DNA from 2 places in the Sinobaca sp. H24 genome. Region 2 is predicted to be linked to the other one. Evidence: riboswitches for the same ligand, from Rfam matches in the RefSeq annotation. Region 2 holds a riboswitch; the other holds the start of a gene.
The links. A riboswitch is a leader RNA that binds a small molecule or an ion and turns the genes downstream of it on or off. The one in region 2 is predicted to bind FMN.
Positions count from the first base shown of each region.

Region 1: linked by a shared signal. The riboswitch ahead of ribD (bifunctional diaminohydroxyphosphoribosylaminopyrimidine deaminase/5-amino-6-(5-phosphoribosylamino)uracil reductase RibD) and the one ahead of ribD (bifunctional diaminohydroxyphosphoribosylaminopyrimidine deaminase/5-amino-6-(5-phosphoribosylamino)uracil reductase RibD) in region 2 are both predicted to bind FMN.

Region 1 covers NZ_JALBWT010000002.1:201,315-211,670, reverse strand. The annotation lists partial or broken gene resB (cytochrome c biogenesis protein ResB) at 1-1,310, opposite strand, end outside; partial or broken gene MMY81_RS04275 (pseudouridine synthase) at 1,413-2,135, opposite strand; gene scpB (SMC-Scp complex subunit ScpB) at 2,167-2,682, opposite strand; gene MMY81_RS04265 (hypothetical protein) at 2,658-2,795, opposite strand; gene MMY81_RS04260 (segregation/condensation protein A) at 2,785-2,928, opposite strand; gene MMY81_RS04255 (hypothetical protein) at 3,085-3,255, opposite strand; gene MMY81_RS04250 (segregation and condensation protein A) at 3,204-3,539, opposite strand; gene MMY81_RS04245 (DUF309 domain-containing protein) at 3,736-4,020, shown strand; gene MMY81_RS04240 (hypothetical protein) at 4,093-4,284, shown strand; partial or broken gene MMY81_RS04235 (GNAT family N-acetyltransferase) at 4,334-4,555, opposite strand; gene MMY81_RS33265 (hypothetical protein) at 4,571-4,696, opposite strand; partial or broken gene ribH (6,7-dimethyl-8-ribityllumazine synthase) at 4,828-5,289, opposite strand; gene MMY81_RS04225 (bifunctional 3,4-dihydroxy-2-butanone-4-phosphate synthase/GTP cyclohydrolase II) at 5,332-6,525, opposite strand; gene ribE (riboflavin synthase) at 6,570-7,178, opposite strand; gene ribD (bifunctional diaminohydroxyphosphoribosylaminopyrimidine deaminase/5-amino-6-(5-phosphoribosylamino)uracil reductase RibD) at 7,184-8,272, opposite strand; FMN riboswitch at 8,449-8,595, opposite strand; gene MMY81_RS04210 (peptidylprolyl isomerase) at 8,729-9,163, opposite strand; gene lysA (diaminopimelate decarboxylase) at 9,222-10,356, opposite strand, start outside.
Region 2 covers NZ_JALBWT010000009.1:22,329-32,684, forward strand. The annotation lists gene MMY81_RS13375 (purine-nucleoside phosphorylase) at 1-245, shown strand, start outside; gene MMY81_RS13380 (purine-nucleoside phosphorylase) at 246-1,073, shown strand; gene MMY81_RS13385 (pyrimidine-nucleoside phosphorylase) at 1,104-2,405, shown strand; partial or broken gene lysA (diaminopimelate decarboxylase) at 2,501-3,819, shown strand; gene MMY81_RS13395 (peptidylprolyl isomerase) at 3,878-4,312, shown strand; FMN riboswitch at 4,452-4,598, shown strand; partial or broken gene ribD (bifunctional diaminohydroxyphosphoribosylaminopyrimidine deaminase/5-amino-6-(5-phosphoribosylamino)uracil reductase RibD) at 4,774-5,861, shown strand; gene ribE (riboflavin synthase) at 5,867-6,475, shown strand; gene MMY81_RS13410 (bifunctional 3,4-dihydroxy-2-butanone-4-phosphate synthase/GTP cyclohydrolase II) at 6,520-7,713, shown strand; gene ribH (6,7-dimethyl-8-ribityllumazine synthase) at 7,747-8,211, shown strand; gene MMY81_RS13420 (GNAT family N-acetyltransferase) at 8,349-8,705, shown strand; gene MMY81_RS13425 (DUF309 domain-containing protein) at 8,756-9,301, opposite strand; gene MMY81_RS13430 (segregation/condensation protein A) at 9,493-10,251, shown strand; gene scpB (SMC-Scp complex subunit ScpB) at 10,241-10,356, shown strand, end outside.

The DNA.
Region 1 (10,356 bases), on a different contig from region 2:
CATCCTCGTTTCTCTGAATACCTACAAAGCTGTATTCCCCTTCTTCCTCATGCTCTGGTGAGAACATTTGAAAATAAATGCAGGATTATCGGGAATACTTGATATAGTAGAAGGTTCTCCCTCTTCGTTGAATTCAAAGTTGGGAAAAATAAGAGTCAATCACTACGCGGTAGCCGTCTCCTAAATCATATTCGCTTTCCGGATTAAACAAATCGATCTGCAGCTCGCCTACGCTTTCTCCGGTTTCCCGGTTTACCATTCCAGACTCATCACGTTTAATTCATTCAGCTTATAGTCCACCTGGTAAAGGCTGAAGCCATCAAAAGTAAGTGGTTCATTTACACGGATTTCATCCCGCTTCAGTTCCTGCAGATCGGGTTCTTCTCCGATGGTTCCGCCTTCTTCCCGCTCATATACAATTGCATCCGTCTGGAACGTCTCGACGATGTTTCCCCCGGCTCTTTCAAGAGCAGTAGCAAACGTCTCGTCGTCTTCATCATACATCTCCAGGAAGAACTGTTCGTTTTCAACAAAATACTCTCCGTCCGTTCCAGGAACAACTTCGGTTTCTCCTTCACGCACCCAGACTACTTCATCTACATACATGCCCGGAAAAAAGCGCAGCATCGCTCCTGTCAAAAAGATAATCAGGCCTACATGGTTTACATAAGGGCCCCATCTCGAGAAGCGCCCCTTTTCGGCAACCAGGTTTATCTCCTTCTTCGCGGATTTTAAATTTTCTTTTTTTCAATATATGTTTTGCCGCTTCCAGCTGATTTTCTCCTGCCGCACAGTCATTTCCCCAAACATCCGCTGTCTGCGGAGAAAACCCTTCGTTTCTGGATACTTTTTTGATGCTTTAATACCCGGTACAGCGGCACTACCCGGTCAAGGCTTGCAATAATCAACGAAATTCCCAAAGAAGCAATCAGCGCCATATACCACCAGGAACTGTACATATTATGTAATCCAAGCGTGTAAAGATCTGGCCGAGCACGCCGTACTCTTCCTGGTAGTGCTCCGCTGCTGATACGTTATTTGGAATATACATTTCCTGTGGAAAAATGGTGCCAAGAGACGATGCAGAAGCGTTAGGATAATGATCCATATACCTACTTTTACCGAAGAAAAAAAGTTCCAGACTTTATCGACAATAGATTTATATGTCTGGGATCGCCTTGCCACCCCTTCATATCTCATATCTACGAGCGTCTGCTGCTTCGCTTTTCATTCAGCGGTTTCCCGCATGCCTCACAAAGATTGGTCCCTTCCGGATTTGAGTAACCGCATTCACAAATCACTTTAGCCATAGAAACACCCCATTAGCTTACCCTGCCGGGCATCTGTTTCTCTATTTATTTGATGAAGCAGGCTTTCTGTCCGAAGTATATACCGGAACAGAAAGCCTTATTTTATTCCTGCTCTGCCAGATCGCGCAGTTTCTTCACTTCAATCGGCTTTAATTCTCTTGAATCGCCGGGCTCCAGCCCCTGCAGGGTTAGAAACGCATAACTTCCCGCTTCAGCTTAATCACCTTGTGTCCGATATGTTCAAACATCCGCCTGACCTGCTGGTTTTTTCCTTCATGAATGGAGATCTCGATAATAGAAGAATTTCCCGACTTATTAGAGCTTTTGACGTTTACTTTTGCAGGCGCCGTTTTACCGTCTTCGAGATAAATGCCCCGCTCCAGCTTTTTCAGGTTTTCTTTCGAAGGTCTTCCTTCTACTTTTGCAATGTACGTTTTTACAATTTTATTGCGCGGATGCATCATCAAATGAGCAAAATCACCATCATTTGTTAAAGAAGAAGCCCGGACGTTTCATAATCCAGCCTGCCTACTGGAAAAATACGCTGTTCGATATCCGGCAGAAAGTCATTTACCACCTTACGGCCTTTATCATCACTTACAGCTGAAATGATTGATTAGGCTTATATAGAAGAAAATAGACCGGCTGCTCTTTATCCAAAGGCACTCCATCTACTTCCACTACGTCATTACCGACTGTTACTTTTGTTCCTAATTCTGTTACTACATCACCATTTACAGTAACGCGTCCTTCTTCGATCAGCTTTTCTGCTTTTCGTCTGGACGTAATTCCTGCTCCTGCTATTACTTTCTGCAATCTTTCCATCTGCTTCACCTCATCTTCTATATCATACGCATCATGCTGTGGAACCACAACCTTTTTTCCGTTCAGCACGGTGTCTATCTGTCGTTTTCGTCCCATGCATCAATCCGGCTGAAAAACTGATCCGGATCCTCTGTTTTTTCTTCACTGAACTGCTGGATATCCGGAAGTTCCTGCAGCGATGTGAGCTCAAAATATCCAAAAAGCGTTTGGACGTGCGGTATAGAATAGGCCGTCCAATTTTATCGGCCCGGCCTGCTTCTGCTATCAGGGCTTTGGCAACCAGAGTCTGAATGGAACTGCCCGAACTCACACTTCGTATGTCATCAATTTCTGTTTTAGTAATCGGCTCATTATAAGCTATGATCGCAAGTGTCTCCAGGGCAGCCTGAGAGAGCTTCGGTCGATCAGGAGTGATGACGTACTGCTCTATATACGAAGCGTACTCATCTTTTGCTGCCATCTGGTAGGAGGTACTGGTCTGTTTCAAACACAAACCGCCTTCCTTTTCCTGCATCTGCTGCTTCATTTCTTCCAGCGAAAAGAACATTCCTCCATGCTGATCTGCAGCAGACCCGCAGCATCTTCGATTTCCACTCCTTCTTCTCCGCTTACATATAGAAGCGATTCCAATACTGCTTTTTGTTTTTCCTTATTTACCATACGTTGTTCCTCCAGCGGTATGTACTTCAATATCAGAGAAATTCCCATCCTGTGTACAGATGATTTTTTGCTGCTTCATCATTTCCAGCATCGCCAGAAATGTAACCACCACTTTCGGCTTATCCGCCTCCATAAAAAAGTCTGCGAATAAGCAGCTGCCGTGCCGGAGAGGCTAACATGTTTTCAATAGAACCGATCATCTCTTCAACGGAATACGTTTCCTGTTTGATGACTGCAGAGGAAGGTTTGTTAAACGCAGCGCGGGTCTTCAGCCTCTGCAGGGCGTCAATCATATCGTATATGGATACGTTATCCGGCAGCGCCGTATCTTCTTTTTTATCTTTAAGTTCCTGCCATGATCTCGAAAATGGTTTGTATAATAAGTACCCGCTTCGGCTTCCTGCTTTTTCAGATAGTCTGCAGCGGCTTTATACTTTTTGTATTCGGATAAACGATAAATGAGTTCTTCCCTGGGGTCGTACTCGTAGTCCTCTTCTTCTTCCTCAAAATCGGTGCAGGAAGAAGCATGCTGCTCTTGATCTCCAGAAGAGATGCTGCCATCACTAAATATTCACTTGCTACATCAAGCTGAAGCTCCTGCATCGTCCGCACATAGTCCAAATATTGGGCTGTAATCGTTGAAACAGAAATATGATAAATATCTACTTCTGATTGTTGGATTAAATGCAGCAGCAGATCGAGTGGTCCCTCGAATGTATCAATTTTTACGCTGTATTTCTCCATTTTTCTACCCCTCTGTTCCCTTTCACACACTTGAATTATATCATATCCATCTGCTGCTTAACGATAGGCGAATTTATGACGTTTAACGTCTCGGAGTAGATTAATGAAAAGCACATGTGGTAAAGTTTAGAATATGTACTCCAACGGCCTTTAGAACATTGTCAAAGAAAATATTCAACGAAAGCGAGTGCATGCTATGCCTCCTATTTACTCTGACAGCTATATTCAATTCCTTATTCAGTTTCACGGGCATCGTGATTACTTTGAATGCCATGAATTGTTAGAAGAACACTGGAAGGAAAAAGAAGCCGGCAGACGCGACAAACACTGGGTAGGACTCATTCAGCTTGCCGTCGGGTTATATCATCAGCGCCGCGGCAATTATGCAGGCGCAGAGAAAGTGCTCCTTCGTTCTTCGGAATTATTGCCGAGCATTCGTATTCCCTGCAGCAGCTTTCTATCGATACAGATGAATTGTTAAACCGCATCTATTTACAGCTCGATCAGCTCTTATCCGACGATCCTTATTCGGATTTAAATATCCCCCTGACGGATGAAAAAACTCGTTCAGCACTGTTATGAAGAATGTGCACGACGCCGGCTTGTCTGGCAGAATAAAAGCGATATGGCCGATAAGGAATTAATTGACCGCCATACACGCCGGGACCGATCCGATGTAATTCAGGAACGCGAAGAACAAAAGAAACGAAAGCAGGCTGCGGCCAGCCGTTATTCCTCTTACTAAAGAAATTTCCATAAGAAAGCGTCCGCCTGTTACGAAGCGGACGCTTTTTCTACGTACTCTGGGTTTCTTCCGGCCGGCATGATTCAAGAAAGCTTTTTACCGCCTCGGAAGGAACCATATTTTTTTGAAGGCGCTGCTGCATTTCTTCTACCATTTTCCTGCCAAGACCTTCCCCGCGGTAGGATGGGTTAATACATAAATGCTGCAGCCTGACCGTATTCTCCGTTTCATTCACAATACCAATAACTCCTACAAAATCTTCTTTTTCCTTCCATAAAAAAAGCTCTCAGCTGCTTTCTGTTTCATACTTCTGCACGGTTTCAAGCAATAGTTTAATACTCTTTTCTTCCGGCATGTATGACAGCAGGCCCATTGCGATTTTTCGTTGTGCAGGCTTAAATTTCATGAACATATAAATATATCCCTCATCACTTTCGAAAAATAGAAGATATGTGCTGCTTGGAGAAAGCACGTCCTCAAACAGCACGAAAACATGGCAGATAGAACCGCCATGTTTCATGATTTATCGATATTGTACATGATTTAAAAAAGTTTATCAAGATTAGCCATTTCAATTGCTGCAAGCGCTGCGTCTGCGCCTTTATTGCCAGCTTTCGTGCCGGCTCTTTCCACCGCTTCTTCGATCGTATTTGTTGTTAATACGCCGAATATAACGGGAAGATCATAATTCATAGCTACCTGTGATACTCCTTTGGCGGCTTCTGAGCAGACATAATCAAAGTGAGGCGTTGCTCCGCGGATGACGGTACCAAGTGTAATAATTGCATCATATTTTTTTCTGCGCCAGTTTTTTGGAAGCATAAGGAATTTCAAATGCACCCGGTACCCAGACGGTATCGATATTTTCTTCTGTTACACCGTGGCGTTTTAATGTACCGACTGCTCCTTCAAGCAGTCTCCCAGTAATAAAATCGTTAAAGCGTCCGGTAACTACTGCTATTTTAAGTCCTGCCCTGTCATAGATCCTTCAAAATTCTGTCCCATGTCTGAAAACTCCCTTATTCTCTAATGTTATGCTGCATATATTTAGAAGTGGAGCATGTGCCCCATTTTTCCCTGTTTGGTCCGCATATACCTTTCGTTATCCTTGTTAAGTGGAAGCTGAATAGGTACACGGTCGATCACTTCCAGATCATAACCCTTGAGCCCGGTAATTTTTCTGGGATTATTGGTAAGCAGGTTCATTTTTTTTACTCCAAGGTCTTTAAGAATCTGGGCGCCAATTCCATAATCGCGGAGATCAGGCGCAAAACCAAGCTTTTCATTAGCTTCTACTGTATCATATCCCTGCTCCTGAAGTTCATAGGCTTTCAGCTTATTGATCAGGCCGATACCTCTTCCTTCCTGGCGCATGTACAGCAGAATACCGCTGCCTTCCTGCTCAATCTGCTGCAGGGCTGCATGAAGCTGAGGGCCGCAGTCGCAGCGGTGGGAACCAAATACATCTCCTGTTAAACATTCTGAGTGAACCCGTACAAGTACGGGTTCATCCGGCAGGATATTACCCTTTACGAGCGCGATACTTTCTTTTTGATCAATAACAGAAGTGTAGCCGTACGCTGTAAATTCACCGAATTCTGTTGGCAGCTTCACTTCTGTTTCTCTTACGATCAGCTTGTCTTTTTTATGACGGTATTTAATAAGATCCTTGATCGTAATCATCTTGATTTCATGTTTTTCAGCGATTTCAAGAAGCTCAGGGACACGGGCCATTTCCCCATCCTCTTTAATAATTTCACAGATAACGCCCGACGGCTCAGCACCGGAAAGACGTGCCAGGTCAACAGCCGCTTCGGTATGTCCGGCTCTGCGGAGAACCCCTCCCTCTTTAGCGATCAATGGGAAAACATGGCCGGGACGCTTTAGATCGAGCGGCCGGGTTTTATTATTAACAAGAGAAAGGATGGTATCCGCCCGTTCTTTGGCTGAAATGCCGGTAGACGCACTTTTGTGATCTACGCTGACTGTGAACGCTGTTCCGTGGGGATCGGTATTGTGGTCAACCATCGGAACCAGCTCCAGCTCCCCGGCCCTTTTTTCGGTTATAGGCGTACAGACGAGACCACGTCCGTGGGTAATCATAAAGTTAATGGTGTCTGGTGTAATTCTATCGGATAAAGCGACAAAGTCGCCTTCATTTTCCCTGTCTTCATCATCGACTACGATCACTGCTTTTCCCTGCATTAATTCATAGATGGCTTCTTCAATTGTATGAAACATGGATTCATTTTCCATGATGCATCTGCCTTCTTTCTATTGGAGTTTTACGCTTTTTTGTATTTGGTTTCAAGCAGACGCTCTGTGTATTTCATTAACACATCGCATTCTACGTTGATTGGATCATTTATCTGTTTAGTAGATAAGTTTGTTTCTTCCCACGTGTGGGGAATAATCGAAACAGTAATAGTAGATGCTGCATCGTCCACTCCAAATAAAGTAAGACTTATGCCGTCGAGCGTTACGGATCCTTTAAGCATCATATACGGCATCAGCTGCTCCGGCACTTCAATGTGAATGTACACTGCGTTTGCCAGCGGCTCAATGGAGGCAATTCTTCCGGCTGCATCCACATGGCCGCTTACGAAATGTCCACCGAAGCGGTTATTGGCTGCCATAGCTCTTTCCACATTTACGCGGCTGTTCTCTTGAAGAGCCTGAAGACTGGTGCTTTTCATTGTTTCAGGCATTACATCGACCTGAAACATGTTTTCATCGAAATCTGTAACTGTCAGGCAGACACCGTTAATGGAAATACTGTCTCCTTCTTTCATGTCCTGCATAATTTTTTCCGCTTTTATTTTCAGCTCCATATGCGTTTCATGGTCATTCATCTGGGCAATCGTTGCTTTTTCTTCTATAATTCCTGTGAACACAGCATTCATCCTTTCTTTGGAAAAGCCGTTATCTTCATGTCTTCTCCTAATGTTTCGGTTGATTCCACTACCAGTTCTGCGGCCTCTTCCATAAGAGCTATGCCGCGTCCTCCAAAAACAGGAAATGCCGTTTTTCCGCCAATCAGCTTTGGGGCTATATAATAGTGCAGTTCCTGAAAAGCGGCTGCATCTAAAAAGCTGCCATGTACAGCTGCCCCGCCTTCTACATACAAAGACTGTATATTTTTTTCTCCCAGCTTTCCGAGAAGAACAGGAATCGTTATTGTTTCCTCCTGCAGCTTTATAATATCGGCTCCGGCGGCTTTCAAAACCTGTTTTCTTTTCTCATCGGCTCCACTACCGCAGATTATCCAAACGGGAGCTCCTTCATCATGCAGCATTTTTGCAGTCGGACTCGTTCGCAGGGAAGTATCCAGGATAATTCGTACCGGCTGCCTGAACGCATGATCAAGCCTGACATTAAGAGAGGGATCGTCAGCAGCGGCTGTTCCCGCACCGATTAGTATCGCATCGTGCTTCATTCGGTTTAAATGGACATCTTCTCTTGCTTTCCCCCCCGTAATCCATTTGCTGCTGCCGGTGTAGGAAGCTGTTTTCCCGTCCAGTGTGGCTGCTGCTTTAAGCGTCACGTAGGGTGTCGCTGTTTTCATATAGTGAAAGAAAAAATTGTTTATTTTGTCTGCCTTTTCTTTTAGGACGCCGACTTCAACGGTTATTCCGGCTGCCTTTAGTTTTTCGATCCCTCTTCCTTTCACTTCGGGATTGGGATCGACAGAAGCCACCACTACTCTATCAACCCGGCTTTCGATCAATAGATCGGCGCAGGGAGGCGTTCTCCCATAATGGCTGCACGGTTCCAGCGTCACATAGGCCGTAGCACCCTGCGCCTGGTCCCCTGCCATGCGCACGGCATGCACTTCTGCGTGGGGGGTTCCCGCTTTTAGGTGTGCCCCCATGCCGACAATTTGATTGTTTTTTACTATTACGGCTCCCACTAATGGGTTGGGGGAGGTCTGGCCTGAAGCGGAAACTGCCAGATCCAGTGCGAAATTCATATATGTTTCATCGTTCATATTTATTACAGCCTTTCCCACTGCCCCGTCCAATCAGCTTCGGAGCATATAAAAACCCCCGAAGGACTGTTTCCTTCGGGGGAGTAATTAATCACGTTTAAATAAGCCCTGTAAACAGGGATCAAAGGCCGCTTCTCTATGTTAAACACAAAGTATCGCGCAGCCTATTTAAACATGGTTTCCTTCTCCCATCCAGACTTTACTGTCGGCTTCGGAATTTCACCGAATCCACCGCTCTGCCTAAGCATTACGGGTCACGGACTAAAAAGAGAATGCTCTTTATCACCGCCGGTTGGGACTTTCACCCGACCCCGAAGGAACTGCCGTACGGCAGGTACCAATGTTATTTTATAAAAGTATATACTTAATCATATGATAATCCAATGAGAATCGTCAACTAAAATGCCTGACGGTTCTGTTATGTAAAAAAACCGGCACGGAGCCGGTTTTTTTGCTTTATTCGCTCCAGACTTTCACTTCCTGCATAACGTCGCCCTGCTTGATTCTATCTACCGTATCCAGGCCTTCTGTTACTTTACCAAAGACCGTGTGAACGCCGTCTAAGTGAGGCTGTGGTTCAAAAAGAATAAAGAACTGGCTTCCGCCCGTATCTTTGCCGGCATGCGCCATTGATAAATAGCCTTTACCGTGCTTATTAGGATTTCCTTCTGTTTCACATTTAATGGTATATCCCGGTCCACCTGTGCCGTTGCCGCTAGGGTCTCCACCCTGGGCTACGAATCCAGGAATGACGCGGTGGAAATTCAATCCATTATAAAAGCCTTTATTGGCAAGTGTTTCAAAGTTTTCTACTGTGCCTGGTGCATCCTGGTCAAAGAATTCAATTTGAATTTCTTCTCCGTTTTCAAACTTAATGCTTCCTTTTTTCATCACAATCAACCACCTTCTTTAAAATGTAAAACCCGGTTTAATAAAACCGGCTGTTCTATTATACCCTCTCTGCTGAGCGAAGAGGCAAATCATTTTTTAATAAATCTTCATAGGATTCTTTTTTTATGACGAGCTGGACCGAACCGTTTTCTGCAAAAACGACCGGAGGTCTGGAAAATCGGTTATAGTTATTAGCCATGGCATATCCATAGGCACCCGTGCAGAAAACTGCCAGCACATCATCTTCGGCAATTTCCGGTAGAGGCAGATCCCAGATCAGCATATCGCCGGACTCACAGCATTTCCCTGCAATGGCAAACGTATCTTCTGCTTTATCGTTGGCGCGGTTTGCAAGCACCCCTTCATATTCAGCATGGTACAGTGCAGGGCGGATATTATCGGTCATACCTCCGTCAACTGCAGCATATCTGCGGACACCCGGAATGTTTTTCTGGGAGCCGATTTTATAAAGCGTAGTCCCGGCATCACCGGTCATTGCCCGGCCTGGTTCAATCCAGATTTCAGGAAGCTTTAGTCCGTGCATGGCAGACTGTTCTTTCACCGTATGAATTAAAGAGGTAACATACTCCTCCGGCAGCAGCGGCTCGTCACCCTCTACATAGCGGATCCCGAAACCGCCCCCTGCATTGAGTACTTCCGGCTCGAAATCCAATTCTTCTTTCCAGCGGATAATCTGGCTGAATAATTTTTCAATAGCCATGGAAAAACCATTCGTATCAAAAATCTGTGAACCTATATGGCAGTGGATCCCTTTCAGCTGCAGATAAGGATGATCTTTCAGACGCTTAATAGCTTCATCCGCCTGGCCGCTTGTTAAATCAAAACCAAACTTCGAGTCTTCCTGGCCTGTGGAAATATACTCATGCGTATGAGCTTCAATTCCAGGGGTCGTGCGGATCAGCACATGCGGGGTTTTTTTCGTTTTCTCAGTCTGCTCCTTGAGCATATCCAATTCATGAAAATTATCCACTACAAAACACCCGACATCAAGATCAAGAGCCATCTGGATTTCCTCAAGGGATTTATTATTCCCATGAAGGTGAACACGTTCCATTGGAAATCCGGCACGCTTGGCCGTCAGCATTTCTCCACCTGAAACAACATCGAGGCTTAATCCCAGTTCGTCAGCAAGCTGAACCATGGCAATACAGCTGAACGCCTTGCTCGCATAT
Region 2 (10,356 bases):
CAGAAATAAAAATGCTGCGGATTCTTGGGGCTGATGCCGTAGGTATGTCCACCGTTCCCGAAGTTATTGCAGCCGCTCATTCCTCTATACAGGTACTCGGAATTTCCTGCATTTCCAACATGGCCGCCGGTATCCTGGACCAGCCTCTCAGCCACGATGAAGTGATGGAAACGACGACAGCGGTACGTGCTGAATTTTTATCATTGATGAAAAATATCGTAAAATGGACGGGGGAAGAGCTGTAAATGGGTATATCTGCAGTGGAAATAAAAGAAGCGGCTGATTTTATTCAGTCCAGGATAAACAGAGCTCCTGCTGTCGCTTTGATTCTGGGATCAGGTCTTGGGGACCTGGCAGAAGAAATTGAAGAACCGGTCCACATTCCTTACAACGAGATTCCGCACTTTCCAGTATCCACAGTGGAAGGGCATGCAGGGCGCCTGGTTATTGGGAAGTTTCAGGGAAAAGAAGTGATTGCTATGCAGGGACGCTTTCATTACTATGAAGGGTATTCGATGCAGGAAGTAACCTTTCCAGTTCGTGTTATGAAAAGCCTTGGAGCAGAGAACCTAATTGTAACCAATGCGTGCGGAGGCATGAATAAAAGCTATCAGCCCGGCGATTTAATGGTGATCGAAGACCATTTAAATATGACAAACGACAATCCGCTTATTGGAGAAAACCTGGAGGCATTCGGCCCCCGCTTTCCTGATATGAGTACAGCATATAATAAAGAATTTCAGGAGCTTGCCCATCGCTGCGCTGAAAAAGATGGTTTAACACTGCAGCAGGGAGTATATGCAGGTATTACAGGACCTTATTTCATGTCTGCAGCAGAATTGATTATGCTTCGCCGTCTCGGCGGAGATGTAGTAGGCATGTCCACGGTGCCGGAAGTTATCGTGGCCCAGCACAGTGGAATGAATGTGCTCGGCATTTCCTGCGTTACAGACATGGCAGTTGGAGAAGATCTGCAGGGAGTAACCCATCAGGAAGTGATGGAAACTGCGGCGCGGACAAAGCCTAAATTTATTTCATTAGTAAAAAAGATTATAAAAGATATGCCGGCATAGAAAGACTCTAAATGAAACGAGGCAGATACAATGAGAATGGTAGATATCATTACAGACAAACGGGACGGAAAAGAACTCCCTCAGGAAGCAATTGAATGGTTTATTAACGAATATACAAAAGGAACGGTGCCTGATTACCAGGCAGCTGCCTTTGCAATGGCTGTATATTTTAAAGGGATGACCCAGTCGGAGGCTGCCGCGTTGACGTTTGCGATGGCGGCTTCCGGAGACCAGCTTGACCTCACTGCAGTCGAAGGAGTCAAAGTCGACAAACATTCGACCGGAGGGGTGGGGGACAAAACGACCTTGATTCTGGGTCCTATTGTAGCTGCGCTTGGCATTCCGGTAGCAAAAATGTCCGGCCGCGGTCTCGGGCATACCGGAGGAACAATTGATAAGCTGGAAGCTTTTACAGGATTTCAGACAGAAATCAGCCAGGACGAGTTTATTAAGCTCGTAAATGAAAATAAAATTGCGCTTGCCGGACAGAGCGGAAATCTAACTCCGGCTGATAAGAAGCTCTATTCGCTGCGGGACGTAACAGGAACAGTGAATTCTATTCCGTTAATTGCAAGTTCGGTCATGAGCAAGAAAATTGCCGCCGGAGCCGATGCTATTGTACTTGATGTGAAAACAGGCAGCGGTGCGTTCATGGAAAGCGTTGAAGAAGCAAGAGAGCTCGCCGGCGCGATGGTTGATATAGGGAAATCCCTGGATCGGAAAACAATGGCTGTTATATCCGATATGAATCAGCCGCTGGGCCGCTTCGTTGGAAATGCGCTTGAGGTAAAAGAAGCCATAGATACACTAAACGGCAAAGGACCGAAAGATCTTCATGATTTAAGCGTTACGCTTGCAGCTCATATGGTAGTACTGGCTGATAAAGCCTCTAATTTGGAAGAGGCCGTAAAGCTCGTGGAGCAGGTTATTGAAAACGGAGAAGCATTGAAAAAAATGAAGCAGTTTATTGAAGCGCAGGGCGGGGACGCCTCTTCAGTGGATGATTCAAGCCTGCTGCTTAATGCTGCACATTTAATAGAAGTCACTTCAGAAAAAGATGGGTATGTCAGCGGCATGAAAGCTTCAGAAATTGGACGTGCAGCAATGACTCTGGGAGCTGGACGGGCAACAAAAGACGATGAAATTGATTATGCTGTGGGAATTGAACTTCGTAAAAAGATTGGAGACCGCGTGCAGGCAGGCGATGTGCTTGCTGTGCTGCATGCCAATCAGACAGAAGCTGCCGAGGCTGCTGCCATTGTTAGAGAGGCCTATGAATATTCCGAGTCAGAAGTTATACCCGAACCGCTTATCCACGATACGATCGTATAAAATAGTGCCTGAAAACAGCCGCGAGAGTTTTTCTTTGTACTCCTGCAAATAGATGCTACAATATAAATCACTGAATGGGAGTAGGGGGAAAAGCGATGTATTTACACGGCACCAGCCAAATAAACAAAAAGGCCACCTGGAAATAGGCGGCGTGGATACGATGGATATTACAAAAGAATATGGGACGCCGGTTTTTGTTTACGATGTCGAACTGATACGACGCAGAGCAAGAGGCTTCAAAAAAGCATTTGAAGCAGAAGGCGTGCAGTATCAAGTAGCTTATGCAAGCAAAGCCTTCAGCTGTATTGCTATGGTTCAGCTTGCTGATGAGCTTGGATTAAGTCTGGACGTAGTATCAGGCGGGGAAATGCTTACAGCCAAACGGGCAGGATTTCCGATGGAGCGTGTACACCTTCATGGAAATAATAAATCCCTTGAAGAAATTCAAATGGCACTGGATCTGGATGTCGGGTGTTTTGTTGTAGATAATTTTCATGAACTCGATATGCTCAAAGAGCAGACCGAAAAAATGAAAAAGTCTCCGCATGTGCTGATCCGCACAACTCCTGGAATCGAAGCTCATACACATGAATATATTTCAACGGGACAGGAAGATTCCAAGTTTGGTTTTGACTTAACGAGCGGACAGGCTGACGAAGCAATTAAACGACTGAAAGATCATCCTTACCTGCAGCTAAAAGGTATTCACTGCCATATCGGCTCGCAGATTTTTGATACTCATGGATTTTCGATGGCCATTGAGAAGCTCTTCAGCCAGATTATCCGCTGGAAGGAAGAACTGGACTTTGAGCCGGAAGTGCTGAATGCAGGCGGAGGTTTTGGCATACGTTATGTTGAAGGAGACGAACCGCTGCTGCCTGAGGAGTATGTGACCTCTCTAATTCATACAGTGCAGGAGCAGAGCTCGCTGCACGGCCTGGATATGCCGGAAATCTGGATTGAACCCGGCCGGGCGATGACCGGGGACGCTGGAACAACTCTTTATAAAATAGGATCCCAGAAAAACATTCCAGGGGTGCGCCGGTATGCGGCAGTCGATGGAGGAATGACCGATAATATACGCCCCGCCCTCTATCATGCAGAATATGAAGGGGTACTTGCGAACCGTGCAAATGACAAAGCAGAAGATACATTTGCCATAGCCGGAAAATGCTGTGAGTCAGGAGATATGCTGATTTGGGATCTGCCGCTTCCGGAACTTGCCGAAGATGACGTGCTGGCTGTTTTCTGCACAGGTGCTTATGGGTATGCCATGGCTAATAATTATAACCGGTTTTCAAGGCCGCCGGTCGTGTTTGCAGAAAATGGAACGACCCAGCTTGTTATAAGAAAAGAAACGTACGAAGATTTATTAAAAAATGATTTGCCTCTCCGCTCTGCAGAGAGGGTATAATAGAACAGCCGGTTTTAATCAGCCGGGCTTTACATTTTAAAAAAGGTGGTTGATTGTAATGAAAAAAGGAAGCATTAAGTTTGAAAATGGAGAAGAAATTCAAATTGAATTCTTTGACCAGGATGCACCAGGAACAGTAGAAAATTTCGAAACACTTGCGAATAAAGGGTTTTACAACGGATTGAACTTTCACCGTGTCATTCCTGGATTTGTAGCTCAGGGCGGAGACCCAAGCGGCAATGGAACAGGCGGACCGGGTTATACTATTAAGTGTGAAACAGAAGGAAATCCTAATAAGCACGGTAAAGGCTATTTATCTATGGCACATGCCGGCAAAGATACAGGCGGAAGCCAGTTCTTTATTCTTTTTGAACCGCAGCCACACCTGGACGGCGTTCATACTGTTTTTGGTAAAGTAACAGAAGGTCTTGATACTGTTGATAGAATTAAGCAGGGAGACGTTATGCAGGAAGTGAAAGTCTGGAGCGAATAAACAGGCTTAAAAAACCGGCGGAATGCCGGTTTTTTTACATAATAGTACCGTCAGGCATTTTTAGTTGACGTTTCTCATTTGGTTATCATATGATAAGGTATATACTTTTTAGAAAATAACATTGGTATCTGCCGTGCGGCAGTTCCTTCGGGGTCGGGTGAAAGTCCCAACCGGCGGTGATAAAGAGTGCGCTCTTTTTAGTCCGTGACCCGTAATGCTTAGGCAGAGCGGTGGATTCGGTGAAATTCCGAAGCCGACAGTAAAGTCTGGATGGGAGAAGGAAACCATGTTTAAATAGGCTGCCTGCTGTGGATACACACGTAAAGCAGCAGCGGCCTTTTGCACCTGTTGACAGGGCTTATTTAAACGTGATTAATTACTCCCCCGAAGGAAAGTCCTTCGGGGGTTTTTATATGCCTCGAAGTCTGTTGAACGAGTCAGCGGGAAGGGCTGTAATAACAATGAATGATGAAACCTATATGAAGCTTGCACTGGATCTGGCCGCTTCTGCTGACGGACAAACATCCCCAACCCGTTAGTTGGAGCAGTATTAGTAAAGAATCATCAAATCGTCGGCATGGGCGCTCATCTGAAAGCAGGAACGCCTCACGCAGAGGTGCATGCAGTCCGTATGGCAGGCAAGGAGGCAGAAGGCGCTGTAGCCTATGTAACATTAGAGCCGTGCAGCCATTATGGGAAAACGCCCCCCTGCGCTGACCTGCTGATTGAAAACGGAATCCGAAGAGTCTTTATAGCCTCTGTTGATCCAAATCCTCAAGTAAAAGGCAGGGGAATTGAGAAACTGAGAGCGGCCGGCATTTCTGTTGATATCGGTGTACTGAAAGAAAAGGCAGATAGCATCAACCGTTTTTTCTTTCACTATATGAAAACAAAAACTCCTTATGTGACGCTTAAAGCTGCAGCAACGCTTGATGGTAAAACGGCTACGTATGCAGGAAGCAGTAAATGGATTACTGGGGAAAATGCAAGAAAAGACGTTCACTTAAACCGTATGAAGCATGACGCAATATTAGTCGGTGCAGGAACAGCAGCTGCAGACGACCCCTCTCTAAATGTTCGACTCGAGCAAGCGTTCAGACAGCCGGTACGTATTGTGCTGGATACGTCGCTGCGGACGCTTTCAACTGCGAAAATGCTTCAGGATAATGGCGCCCCTGTCTGGATCGTCTGCACAAGCCAGGCCGAAGAAAAGAAAAAGCAGGAACTAAAAGCGGCAGGAGCAGAAATAATCGAGCTTGCAGACGACACCATTTCTATTTCGGTTCTTCTTAAAAAGCTCGGTGAAAAAAACATCCAGTCCTTGTATGTGGAGGGCGGTTCTACTGTGCATGGCAGCTTTTTGGAAGCAGCTGCATTTCAGGAACTTCATTACTATATAGCGCCTAAGCTGGTGGGCGGAAAAGACGCGTTTCCAGTGTTTGGAGGACAGGGAATGGAGCTGATGGAAAACGCAGCGCAGCTTGTCATTAAATCAACGGAAACATTGGGAGAAGATATTAAGATGACGGCTTTTCCAAAGGAAGGATGAATGCTATGTTTACAGGGATTATAGAAGAAAAAGCTATTATCGCTCATATGAATGATCATGAGACCCATATGGAGCTGAAAATAAAAGCTGAAAAAATTATGCAGGATATGAAAGAAGGCGACAGTATTTCCATCAACGGGGTCTGCCTCACTGTCACTGCTTTTGACGAAAGCATGTTTCAGGTGGATGTTATGCCTGAAACAATGAAAAGCACCAGCCTTCAGGCTCTTCAGGAAAAAAGCCCCGTGAATGTAGAAAGAGCGATGGCGGCCAATAATCGATTCGGAGGTCATTTCGTAAGCGGCCATGTGGACGCTGCAGGAAGAATTGCATCCATCGAGCCGCTGGCAAACGCGGTTTATATTCATATTGAAGTACCGGAGCAGCTGATGCCGTATATGATGCTGAAAGGATCTGTGACGCTTGACGGTATTAGTCTTACGTTATTTGGAGTGGACGATGAAGCATCTACTATTACGGTTTCGATTATCCCCCACACCTGGGAAGAAACAAACTTGTCTGCCAAGCAGATCAATGATCCTATCAATGTAGAATGCGATGTATTAATGAAGTACACGGAACGCCTGCTTGAAACAAAATACAAAAAGGCGTAAAACTCCAATAGGAAGAAGGCAGGTGCATCATGGAAAATGAATCCATGTTTCATACAATTGAAGAAGCTATTTATGAATTAATGCAGGGAAAAGCAGTCATCGTATGTGATGATGAAGACAGAGAAAATGAAGGCGACTTTGTAGCGCTCTCTGATAGAGTCACGCCGGAAACGATTAACTTTATGATTACCCACGGGCGCGGGCTGGTCTGTACGCCTATAACCGAACAAAGAGCTAGAGAACTCGAACTTGTTCCTATGGTAGATCACAACACAGATCCTCACGGTACTGCTTTTACAGTAAGTGTGGACCATAAGAGTGCATCAACCGGTATTTCTGCAAAAGAGCGGGCGGATACCATTCTGTCGCTTGTTGATAAAAAAACCCGGCCGCTTGACCTGAAGCGTCCCGGCCACGTGTTCCCTTTGATTGCTAAAGAAGGCGGTGTTCTCCGCAGAGCAGGGCATACGGAAGCGGCGGTTGATCTGGCACGACTTTCCGGCGCCGAGCCATCGGGGGTCATTTGTGAGATCATTAAAGAAGATGGAGAAATGGCCCGCGTACCCGAACTTATGGAAATAGCTGAAAAGCATGAAGTGAAAATGATTACAATTAAGGACCTTATTAAATACCGTCATAAAAAAGATAAGCTTGTTATAAGAGAAACAGAAGTGAAGCTTCCGACAGAATTTGGAGAATTTACGGCTTTTGGTTATACATCCGTGATTGACCAAAAAGAGAGTATCGCCCTTGTGAAAGGAAATATTCTTCCGGATGAACCTGTACTGGTGCGAGTGCATTCAGAATGTCTAACCGGGGATGTGTTCGGTTCCCACCGCTGTGACTGCGGTCCGCAGCTTCATGCGGCCCTGCATCAGATTGAACAGGAAGGAAGCGGTATTCTGCTTTATATGCGTCAGGAAGGAAGAGGTATTGGTCTGATTAATAAGCTGAAAGCCTATGAACTTCAAGAGCAGGGATATGATACAGTAGAAGCTAACGAAAAGCTTGGATTTGCACCCGATCTCCGGGAATATGGCATCGGCGCTCAGATTCTCAGGGATCTGGGAGTGAAAAAGATGAACCTGCTTACTAATAATCCAAGGAAAATTACCGGGCTGAAGGGCTATGATTTAGAAGTAATCGACCGCGTACCTATTCAGCTGCCATTTAACAAGGATAACGAAAAATATTTGCGAACCAAGCAGGGAAAAATGGGACACATGCTTCATTTCTAAAAAATTTATTACAGAATAAGGGAGTTTTCAGACATGGGAGAACATTTCGAAGGATCTATGACAGGTCAGGACTTAAAAATAGCAGTAGTAACAGGACGCTTTAACGATTTTATTACCGGACGCCTGCTTGAAGGAGCCGTTGGTACATTGAAGCGCCACGGTGTTAAAGAGGAAAACATTGATACGGTTTGGGTGCCGGGCGCATTTGAAATTCCTTATGCCTCAAAAAAACTCGCCCAGTCGAAAAAATATGATGCGATTATTACATTGGGTACTGTTATCCGAGGGGCGACTCCTCATTTCGATTATGTCTGCTCGGAAGCTGCTAAAGGAGTATCACAAGTAGCAATGAATTATGATGTTCCTGTTATCTTCGGCGTGTTAACGACAAATACAATTGAAGAAGCGATAGAGCGTGCTGGTACTAAAGCCGGTAATAAAGGCGCAGATGCAGCGCTGGCGGCAATTGAAATGGCGAATCTTGATAAACTAATTTAAATCATGTACAATATCGATAAATCACGTAACATGGCGGCAGCAACCGCCATGTTTTCGTGTTGTTTCAGGGCATTATTCTGCTGAGAAGTTAATGTCTTCCATTTTTCTAAAGTTATGAGGGGTATATGTATATGTTTATGAAATTCAAACCTGCACAACGGAAAATTGCAATGGGGCTGCTGTCATATACGCCGGATGAAAAGCAGATTAAAATTCTGCTTGAAACGGTACAGAAGTATGAAACAGAAAGCAGCTGGGAGCTTTTTTTATGGAAAGAAAAGGAAGATATCGTAGGCGTTATCGGTTTTGTAAATGAAGATGAAAACACAGTCAGGCTGCAGCATTTATGTGTGAACCCATCTTACCGGGGAGAAGGCCTGGGGAAAAGAATGGTAGAGGAAATGCAGGAGCGTCTTCAAAAAAATATCGTTCCTTCTGAGACTGTAAAAGGTTTTTTTGATGCCTGCCGTCCGGAAGAAATTCAAAGTACGTAAAAAAGCGTCCGCTTCGTAACAGGCGGACGCTTTCTTCATGGAAAAGAGAACTAAAATGAATAGCGGCTTGAAGAAAGCTGTCTAAGCAGTTTCTGTTCTTCGCGCTCTTTAATAACATCGGAACGGTCCCGACGTGTATGGCGGTCAATTAATTCTTTATCTTCCAAGTTGCTTTTCATCTGCCAGACAAGCTGACGGCTGCTGCATTCCTGTATGCAGTGCTGAACGAGGCCGGCATCCGTCAGCGGGATATTTAAATCCGAGTACGGGCTGTTTGATGAAAGCTGATCGAGCTGTATATAAATGCGGTTCAGCAGCTCATTTGTATCAATGGAAAGCTCCTGCAGGGAAGACGAGTGCTCGGCAATGATGCCGGAAGAGCGCAAAAGGACTTTCTCTGCTCCCGCTAAATTACCGCGGCGGTGATGATAGAGCCCAACGGCAAGCTGAATCAGGCCGACCCAGTGCTTATCGCGCATTCCTGCTTCTTTTTCTTTCCAGTGTTCTTCTAATAGTTCATGACATTCAAAGTAATCACGATAGCCGTGAAATTGAATGAGGAATTGAATATAGCTGTCAGAGTAAACAGGAGGCATAGCATGCCCTCACTTTCGTCGGGTATTTTCTTTGACAAAGTTCTGGAACGCAGCATAAGGCAATACTTTTACCACAAGTGCTTTTCATTAATCTACTCCAAAGCGTCAAACGTCATAAATTCGCCTATCGTTAAGCGGCAGGCGGGTATGATATAATTTATATGTGTGAAAGCGAGCAGAGGGGAAAAGAAATGAAGAAATACAGTGTAAAAATAGATGCATTCGAAGGGCCGCTCGATCTGCTGCTGCATTTAATTCAACAATCCGAAGTAGACATTTACAATATTTCTGTTTCGGCTGTTACAGCACAGTATCTCGATTATGTCCGTACGATGCAGGAGCTTCAGCTTGATGTAGCAAGCGAATATTTAGTGATGGCCGCCTCCCTGCTGGAGATTAAAAGCAGCATGCTTCTTCCGGCACCAATTTTTGCAGGAGAAGAAGAGGAAGACATGGATTATGATCCCCGGGAAGAGCTGATTTATCGTTTATCCGAGTATAAAAAATATAAAGCGGCGGCAGGTTATTTAAAAGAGCATGAAGCCGAGGCCGGAACGTATTATACAAAGCCATTTTCCGAATCATGGCAGAATTATAAAGACACTAAAGAAGATACGGCGCTGCCTGATAATGTAACTATTTATGATATGATCGATGCCCTGCAGAGACTGCAGACACGCGTAGCATTCAACAAGCCTTCTTCAGCAGTGATTAAGCCTGAATCCTACTCCGTGGAAGAGATGATTGGTTCTATTGAAAGCACTTTAGCATCACGGCAGGGGAGCTGTTTATTCGCGGATTTTTTCCGGGAAGCAGACAAACCGAAAGTGGTCGTTACTTTTCTGGCTATGCTGGAAATGATGAAGCAGCAAAAAATTATTTGTACACAAAATGGCAATTTCTCTGATATAGAGGTACATACCGCTGGAGGAACAATGTATGATCAATAAGGAAGAACAAAAGGCAGTTCTCGAATCCCTGCTTTATGTAAGCGGGGAGCAGGGAGTAGAGATAGAAGAAGCAGCAGCCCTGCTGGAGATAAGCGAGGAAGAGTG